Regions from separate parts of the Paenibacillus sp. LK1 genome, predicted to be linked through region 2. Evidence: predicted binding sites of a transcription regulator. Region 2 holds the regulator's gene; each other region holds the start of a gene.
What was found. The regulator LexA, encoded in region 2, represses DNA repair genes until DNA is damaged. The targets are predictions, from matches to a motif close to CGAACATATGTTCG.

Region 1: CS562_RS04035 (DNA polymerase IV) is a predicted target of LexA. The motif match lies at 1,569-1,582, and genes of this name have one in related genera.
Region 3: addB (helicase-exonuclease AddAB subunit AddB) is a predicted target of LexA. The motif match lies at 1,936-1,949, and genes of this name have one in related genera.

Annotation. Positions count from the first base shown of each region.
Region 1 is NZ_PEII01000002.1:48,660-51,949, forward strand. Features, by position in the region: gene CS562_RS04030 (FRG domain-containing protein) at 1-705, shown strand, start outside; gene CS562_RS04035 (DNA polymerase IV) at 1,632-2,873, shown strand; gene CS562_RS04040 (YolD-like family protein) at 2,870-3,235, shown strand; gene CS562_RS04045 (YhjD family protein) at 3,219-3,290, shown strand, end outside.
Region 2 is NZ_PEII01000005.1:316,988-320,277, forward strand. Features, by position in the region: gene CS562_RS13650 (hypothetical protein) at 1-195, opposite strand, end outside; gene CS562_RS13655 (DUF896 domain-containing protein) at 322-531, opposite strand; gene CS562_RS13660 (LysM peptidoglycan-binding domain-containing protein) at 628-1,005, opposite strand; gene lexA (transcriptional repressor LexA) at 1,311-1,937, shown strand; gene CS562_RS13670 (aldehyde dehydrogenase) at 2,051-3,290, opposite strand, start outside.
Region 3 is NZ_PEII01000012.1:59,654-62,943, reverse strand. Features, by position in the region: gene addB (helicase-exonuclease AddAB subunit AddB) at 1-1,870, opposite strand, end outside; gene CS562_RS24170 (class I SAM-dependent rRNA methyltransferase) at 2,069-3,290, opposite strand, start outside.

The DNA.
Region 1 (3,290 bases), on a different contig from region 2:
CAAAATAAAGATGCCCAATTAAAGTTGTTTTCCAATTTACAAAAAATGTTTGCGAATCAAGCTCATGAATTACCAAATTATATTAACAAACTGATCGAATGCTATGAATTAAACAATATAGATATCGATGGTGAGGAGCTGACTGAGAGTGAAGATATGGATGAAGAATTCTTAGAGGATGATTATGACAATCTAATAAAACTCACTGATTTAAAAGGGAAAAATGACGTTATTGAACTTTATTACTTTCTCGCTAATGAGATTTATGACGAAAATATTACTCATGGGGAAGTATATTACTTAAATAATCCAGAGTATTATTCTAATGAGGAACTGGGTATAAGAGTCTTTTTTGCTTTACTAATTAATTTGCTTCAGCTCCAATATAGAAACATTGATAAGCCTCTTAAGCTGGATCTTAATGTTTACTTCACTTATCAGCCTCCAGATCTTTTTGATAGAATTGTTAATCAAAAGGGAATGTTCATTTACCAATTATATTTGTCAAAATCGGATGAACATAATAAACATAGAACGCTACGTTTTCAATCTATAAAACCGGATTTTATAATTAAGATTCAGAATCATCAGGCAATTTTAAATGAACTTAACTTATTAGGAATAAATATCGAAAGTATTTATGGAGATTTTGATAACATTGCTAATTCGATTAAATTTAATCAACAGTATACTTTGAATACTTAAAACGAAATTTGTTTTTTCTGTAACCAGATGATGAATAAATTTTGAACCGTCAATAACACTCACTATCTTAAAAAAAGGAGTTAAAACTAGTGAGCATAGATAATATAAGTCAGGTAAATATTAGGCTTCTCTTGGGATTCAACGATTTGAGTGGATTGAGCAGAATGTAGTCGGCAAGTTCGTTGCAACTAAACAGTTCAATATGAAAAACCATGAACTGTATGAGCTACTAGATAGTCCTGGTGTGCTCCCTAAGACTGTCCAAATTAAGTGGAATAGGTTAAATGAGTTGGAACAGCACTCACTGTCTCACGATACTTTCAGAGGAAATCGTCGTTTAGTTACAAACTCAAAAAGTTGTTGTCAAAGACAAGCGCATATTCCTGTCAAAAGTCGCTATTTTAGCGGCTTTTTTATGTTATCGGTCTTAAAAGCTGAAGGGTGGATTATTTTCAAGAGACCAGCTTTACTGACTGCAGATGGAACTAATAAACTATAGTTCCAATTCATGAGTGAGTACCTTCACCTTAGCGGCTTGTTCTGATAGCAACAACCCAGAAAATTAGAAATCGGGTGCTAATGGCGGTTCTACTACATTAAATAATGATGGGGGAAACCTGGTCGGTCTGAACAAAAAGTACTTGCTAAGTTTGAAAAGAGAACAAAAGATACTCTGGGTACAAAGATGAATATTAGAACTCAACTCTTCTGACGATCACAAACAAAAGCTAACTGAAATTGTCTGCCGGAGAAGGAGTTGTTACTGTTGGGAGTTCAAATGATGGAGAAGCTGATATAACTTTGTATGATTTGAATGCATCACTACATCATTTGCCTAATATAAATATTTACCTCTTGCATAAAGAACGTATGTTCGATTTATAATATATACAAACATACGTTCTTAAAGTACAGGAGTGATTTCAATGTTGGCTAAGCAGCGAACCATTATGCTGATCGATATGCAGTCGTTTTATGCTTCAGTCGAAAAGGCAAAAATGCCTCAATACAAAAATAGACCACTCGCAGTCGCAGGCGATTCAGCAAGGCGTTCTGGTATTATTCTTGCCGCTTGTCCACTGGCCAAAGCTAAAGGTGTATCTACCGCGGAACAACTTTGGCAGTCTCTTCAGAAGTGTCTGGAACTGATCATTGTGAAACCACACATGCAAGAATACATCGAAGTATCCACTCAAATCATGTCCATTATTGAGGAGTTCACCGATCTGGTTGAACCGTACAGCATAGACGAATTATTCGCTGATTTTACAGGGTCTATACATCTATTCGGTAATGATCCAATCGATTTAGCCAAGCAAATTCAAGACAATATCTATAATGAAACAGGTGTTTACGCGAGAGCTGGCATTGGTGAAAACAAAATCATCAGTAAATTGTGCTGCGATATGATTGCTAAAAAAGCAGAGGGGGGCATTTTCCACTTAAAGAAAGAGGAGTTACACCTTCACATTGGAGATAAGCCCATCCGCGATATGTGGGGGATTGGCTCCAGAATGGAAAAACATTTGTGGAAAATGGGCATCCGAACCATTAGAGACCTGGCGAATACACCTCTTTCCAAACTAAGAAGTAAGTGGGGCGTTAATGGAGAGGTCATCTGGCGAGTCGCAAATGGACTGGACCACTCGCCAGTGACCGTCAACACACACAGTACACAAAAGGATATTGGAAATGGTATGACGCTGCCTAAAGACTACACAGAAGCATGGGAGATCGAAGTGGTCATCCTCGATATCTGTACAGAAGTGTGTAGAAGAGCCCGCAAAAAGGGGCTGATGGGTAGTGTCGTTTCCGTGAGTGTGTCTGGAGCTGATTTTGACCATCCAACGGGTTTTCACAGGCAGTTTAAACTATCTGATCCTACAAACATAACTGTTGATGTGTGCAAGATAGCCAAACGCATATTTCATCAACACTGGGATGGGCAACCTGTACGCCGTGTAGGCGTTTCCCTTTCTCAATTATCCAACGCGGATACATTTCAACTATCGTTTTTTGATGATCAAGAGCAGAAACGCGCAATTGATCAGGTGATGGACGACATTAAGGATCGATTTGGCGATATTGCCATTCTACGAGCGAGCTCTATTACGGCTGCCGGTCAAGCGATAGATAGAGCATCTAAAATTGGGGGGCATTACAAATGAGTAAAAAACTGGAAGCCAATGGATTATGGGAATCGAGCCGCATGATGCTTCCACAACATAAAGAACGAATTATACAGCATCGTACTCAAATTCATTATCAAGTAAGACCTATAGTCCTTGAAGATGAGTGGGAGATTATTGCACAAAATATAGATATGTCGCTTAACTATACGTTGCAAGCCACCATTGAAGTGTTTAATGAGTCGGACAATCGGTATTTACACGGGATCGTCACTTCAGTCAGTACCTTTGGAAAGAAAATCAAAATTGAAATGGATAATGGATTTGAATGGGTCGATTTTGATCAATTGGTCACTGTAAAGCTTGAAGAAGGAGGGGTGTACGGTGAGACAGACTTCTGAGGAACTTGCACTCGTGAAGAGGCTGGTAGAGCTCCCGTATCTTTTAGGTGCTCTG
Region 2 (3,290 bases):
CGGAGCTTTGACAAGAAATGTACTCATAAAGAGGTACAGGAAAGCTAGTCCGATCAGAAAAATAGGAAACAGAAGGCTGCGTCCTTTAAATACGTCCTCACCTGGTGTACCGGAAATCGGTTTACCGCTTTTTTTGCGTTGCTGATTCAACTGCTTAGAATTTTTCCGAACCGTTCTCTCGAACGAACGCGACATGAGAATCCCCCTTAGATGTTCTTTGTATCGGCTTACATAACTGCAAACCAACATTTCCCCCTATAATTTGCAACCTCTAGATAACAGGAAGAAACCTAAATATCATATTGATATCATTAGGTTTCCTTAATGTTTGAGTTTGCCTTGGTGGCCTTGATCGTTCTCATCATCTACAATTTCAATCGAATCCAGTTGCTGTCTGAAATTGCTCCGAATGTTACTCAAATAGATTTCTCTAAGCTTGGCACGCTCTGCGAGCTCTTCCTCTGTCAATCCAGTGGATTTTTGCTTACGGGCCAATTCATTAATACGTGCTACCAGACTATCTATATCCAAGCTTGTCCCCTCCAAAAATACAAAGTCTTATTAACTTTGACATGATAAGGGCAGCTTGTCAAGCTGACATGCATTAGCGCGTGTGGATATGCAGTCTTATTCTGTGAATTGAGGCAGTATTAAGACTTGCCCCACTTGTATTGAAGTTGACTGAAGTTGATTCACTTTCTTAATTGCTTCTATATATACACGTGTATCCATTGTTTCAGGTTTGTGATCTAATGATATACTCCATAGTGTATCTCCTTGTGAAACTGCCATCTTCCCTCCAGGCAATAAATCTTTCTCATTGCCAGCGAACACAGTGAGTACTGTACTGCATCCAACCAGTATAATTAAGCTTACGATTATTAATTTCAAGACCCAAGTTGGGACATTACCTTTTGCAAAAACCTTCTTAAAATTCCTTATGTTAGTTTCAACCACTTCTGAACGCACCGGTTCGTAAATGCTTTGATAAGTAGAATATCTCATTAAATATCGACCTCCAAACGTTTGTTCCTATCCGTTGAAATCAATATAACACGAACACTTGTTTTGTACAATAACTTTTTAGAACAATTGTTCGCTTTTTTTGTTGCATCCTACATTCCAATATCTTTCTTCTATTGAAAAGGGAACTGTCATTTGCAGTATTTGATTAGACCAAAAGAAAATTTTCATCTTAATTCGCAAAAAAACATTGATTTTATGGCATTTTATTTAGAACTTATGTTTGTACGAACGGAGGTTCTATGTTATAATTTTCCCAAACGTTACTAAAATGGGGTTGATACGGTATGTCGAAGATATCCAGCAGGCAACAGGCTATTCTGGAGTTTATACGCAATGAAGTCCGGTTGAAGGGGTATCCTCCTTCCGTACGCGAAATTGGTGAAGCCGTTGGATTGGCTTCCAGCTCTACAGTACATGGACATCTGGATCGTTTGGAGAAGAAAGGTCTGATTAGACGTGACCCAACCAAACCAAGAGCCATTGAACTTCTCAGCCAGGAAGAGTCAGAGCATTCACATCAGTTTGCTCACAGCGTTGCTCGCATTCCTGTCGTGGGTAAAGTTACTGCAGGGGTTCCGATCACAGCAACAGAAAATATCGAAGATTACTTCCCTCTTCCCACGCATTATGTAGGCGAACAGAAAGTATTCATGCTTTCTGTCGTAGGAGACAGTATGGTAGAAGCAGGCATTGTTAACGGAGACTATGTTATCGTACGTCAGCAGCAAACTGCAGATAACGGCGATATCGTAGTAGCCATGACTGAAGACGATGAAGCAACGGTAAAAACGTTCTACAAAGAGAAAGATCATATTCGTCTTCAACCGGAAAATTCGACTTTTGAACCGTTGCGTTTGAAACACGTTAGCATCCTGGGCAAAGTCATCGGCCTTTTCCGTGATATTCATTAATATGTATTCTAGTTGTACAGAAGTCTCACAATAAGATACTTAAAGAGGTTGTCCCGTTCAACGGGACAACCTCTTTTTTTCTTATACAATTTATATTGTTCTACGTTAGTCGATTATTCGCTGCGTTTAAGAATGCTTTTATAATGAGAGAACACTTCAAAACTCTGTTGACCATGGTAAGAACCCATTCCACTTTCCCCTACGCCGCCAAACGGTAGATAATGTGATGTCATATGAGACAAGGTATCATTAATACAACCACCACCAAAAGAAACTTGATTCAGAACCTGATTCTGCAGATCCTCATCCTGAGTGAAGATATATAATGCCAGTGGTTTTGGACGACGAACAATCTCATCTAGCATGGGATCGAGGTCGGTATACTTAAATACAGGAAGAATTGGACCAAAGATCTCTTCTTGCATCACTGGGGATTTCCAATCCAATTCCCCCAGTACTGTTGGTTCAATGAGCAGCTGATCACGTTCAGAACGCCCACCGATCATCGCTTTGCCATCTTGGAGCAAAACGGATAAACGATCAAAGTTACGTGCATTGACAATGTGCGGAAAATCAGCATTTTTCATCACGTCATCTCCAAATTTATCCTGAATTTCTGCAGCGATCAATTCAAGTAATCTGTCATGTACGTGCTCGTGTACAAGCAAATAATCCGGTGCAACACAGGTTTGCCCAGCATTCAGGAATTTACCGCGAACAATGCGCTGAGCCGCCAGCTTCAAATCTGCATCCTGATGAACAATGACCGGACTTTTACCGCCTAGTTCTAACGTAACTGGAGTCAAATGCTCAGCAGCTGCCTTCATAACAATGCGACCAACACCTGTACTGCCTGTAAAGAAAATATAATCAAACTTTTCTTTCAACAATGCCGTACTCGTCTCAACTTCCCCTTCCATAACTGCCATGTACTCACTAGGAAATATCTCATGAATCAAATCATAAGTTAGACGTGACACGGCTGGGGTTAATTCAGACGGCTTAATAATGGCACAGTTACCCGCAGCAATGGCTCCAATTAGAGGGCCGAAAGCCAGTTGGAACGGATAGTTCCATGGTGCAATAATAAGAGCAACTCCATAAGGTTCAGGATAAATGAAGCTTGTGCCATCGGGTATAGCAGAATTTGTAGGTACAGGTTTTGGTGTAGCCCATTCCTCCAAATGTTCCAATGCAAAATCCAGTTCACCCAACACGATCCGAATCTCAGAGCCATAAGCCTCTGTTTCAGATTTATTTAGATCCGCACGAAGTGCGTCAAGAATACGTTGCTGATACTTCTCAATTCCCTGTCTCAATTGCTGAAGAGCACGAATACGGTACTCAATAGAC
Region 3 (3,290 bases), on a different contig from region 2:
CACCATCATCCTGAGGTACAGCAGGCAGTTCACCATCTACTGCACCCAGAATAAATACGTACTTGATACCCTGAAGACGTGTACGATCCATCGATCCAACCAACACTTGATCAAGCGCTGGAGGAACAAGTCCCAGCTTCAGTTCGGTTAATCCGGTCTCCATCAGCCCAGCAAATAGATCGATATCCAGCCGTTCGGCCCCCATCATATCAACCATCTGATCTAATAGATCTAGAACGGCACCCCAAATTTGACGATGCTCTCTCGAACGTTCCGGATCACCCTGGGCCTTGGCTTCTGCAGACATCTGATCCAGCTTCCAAGGAATCTCAGCATCTTCCAGTAATCTGTAAAGCGCCGCACATTGGTCTTTAGCTGTCTTTGCCTTGCTCATTCGTTTCTCAAAAGCACCCAGTGGATCAACAATCACTGTACGGCATTTTTCCATTAAGGACAGCATTTGTTCCCGGCCCCTGCTGCGGACATCCTGATCGTTGTCTTCCAAGGACAGGCTGGGTACATACTTCCATGGCTTGCCATCTGTCCAGCGGTATCCGTGAATTCCGCAAGCTAATATATAATTTTCGAGCTGGTCCATATCTTCACGTGTAATGGAACCGTCCCGTGGAAGCAACAGATCCGTTTTCACACAGCGAAACACATCCTCATAACGCCAGCGACGGCGAACGATATCGAGTGCTGAACGAATAAATTCCGCTAATGGATGATGTAGTTCATTTCTTCTCCGATCCAGAAAGACAGGCACGCCATAGTCCCTGAACAGGGGCACAGCAATGTCGGCATATGTATCCAACTGACGAACAAGCACTGCCATATCTCGATAACGCGCACCTTCAACTTGCGCCAGACGACGCATCTCACGAAGTGCTCCTTCCATCTCAGCCCTGCGGTTCTCAGCGACGTACAGTCGGACACCTGCATCACGCCCCTCGCTCTTCCAGCGAACTCTGCGATCAAAGCCAGCCTCCAAATGCGCCAGTCCAGGACTGCCCTCATATCTCGGCAAAACTTCCGGTTGAAGCACGGTTGTCTCATTAAAAACACCCAGATCCTCAGCCATACCTTTGAGACGTGCATATGCACTCGCTGTGGGATGGAACAGCTCCAGTTCTCCTGGAAGTGCGCCGTGGTCGTAAGCACGATCCAACGTCAATGCAATTGTGACGGAAGAAGCTTGCAGCATCAATCTTCCAATGACACTCATTTCCTGCGGGGTAAATCCCTGAAATCCATCGATCCAGATCTGTGCATCTTGCAGCAACGTGCTCTCCGGCAACCGCTCTGTCAGTTCAGTCAACGTGTCTTCATCATCGATATATAGTTCGGTTAATTCCTTTTCATAGTCACGGTATATAAGTAGCAAGTCATGCAGCTTGTCCCCCAGAATCGGTGCAGAAGAGGAAGTATTCCATGTGGAAAGTCCTTCTTCCAGTGAAGTAGGGTCAAGTTCATAACGTTTAAACTCACTGTATAAATCATTTAAGTCTCCTATAAATCCCAGCTGGCTGCCCGATGCTCCAAACAGCTTCAATTCTTCCTTACGACGCTGAAGCACTTTGTAGAGCAGCATTTTTTTGCCTTCAGCCCCAATGGGAATACGTGCAGAACCACCTGCCTCCTGCATTACCCGATAGGCCAATCGGCGAAAACCAAGCACTTCAGCACGCATGGTACCTTTTATAGCCCCTGAAGATACCAGCGACTGTTCAGTTCGAAACGAACTCTGTTCCGGGACCAGAAGAATCAGTGGTTTACCTTGTGGTTCCTTTTGAAGCAGGGATGTGATTTCCCGGGTAATCAGCGCACTCTTACCGCTGCCTGCCCGGCCAATAACAAAGCGTACGGACATGTTTAATCCTCCAAACCATCACGAACAAGATTTTAATTCCCAGTATAACATATCTGACTTGGTTCGGAACATACGTTTGCCACTATCCGGCAATTACAGAAAGCTTCTCCACGAGCATAGCAAAGAGCCCACAGCTTATGAAAACAGTGGACCCTTTGCGTAAATGTATATTCGATCTTAAAATGAAATCGCGCTCAATTAATTCTTTTTGCTGCGTACTTCGAAGATGGCAAATTTCAGGTAATGACCTTCATCTACGCCCAAAATTTGCGGGTGATCCTTACCGGCTGCTTTCCAGTCGATCAGACGCAGTACTTTGCCTGCATCTTCGGCTGCATCCGCAATAGTTTCTAGGAAGAGATCCGGACGCATGTGGTATGAACAGCTTGCCGTTACTAAATACCCACCCTCATTCACCAGCTTCATTCCTTGGAGATTGATATCCTTATATCCACGGCATGCGCCTTTGACTGCTGATTTCGTTTTGGCAAAGGCTGGTGGATCGAGGATAACCACATCAAATGTTTTACCACCGGCTGCAAGCGCTTTGGACGTATCCACTTTCTGTTCACCAGCACGTGCACGTACGTTACGCTCATCTAGGCCTTTCACCTGTTCACGCAAGTATTGGAATGCATCCGCAACGACAAATTCGACCCGATCAGTAAAACCGTTCAGCTCTACGTTGGTACGTGCACTTTCAATCGCATGTTCTGAGATATCAAGACATGTTACTTTTTTTGCTCCATATTTGCAGGCGTTCAATGTGAAGCTGCCTGTGTGGGAGAAACATTCCAGCACAGTGGCCCCATCCCAATAAGGGAACGTCACAACCTTGCCACTTTTATTCACAGGAAGCAACTGCTGCGTACCATCCTGCTCAGTCTGTTGGAGCGTAATACCACTCTTATAACCCCAACCCTTCATAAGTGGTTCAATGGCTGCACGATTCTCGCGTTGGTCGAAGAAGTACCCTGTCTTCTGACCTTCCACGATATCCACCTTAATAAGCAATCCATTCTCCGTTACCGTGACATGACGAGGGCACTCCCCGTACAATGGTCCCTTCGTCTGCTCCAAACCTTCCAGTTCACGAATGGATACATCACTGCGTTCATAGATGCCTTCCGGCTGCATCACTTCAATTAGAGCTTGTACAATCGCTTCGCGGCAACGGTCCATGCCGAGTGTGAGCAATTGAACAACAAGGATGCTGCCAAAACGGTCAACGATCAGTCCTGGCAGGAAATCAGCTTCCCCATAAACGAGACGGTATGCCTCTCCATCCTGGATAAAACGCTCCCGGTGGCGCAAGCAATCGCGGAAACGCGCTGCAAAAAACGCGGTGTCCATCTGTTCAAACTCCAAAGGTTGATACGCCACGACTCGAACTGTGATTTGAGATGCAGGATTATAGTAT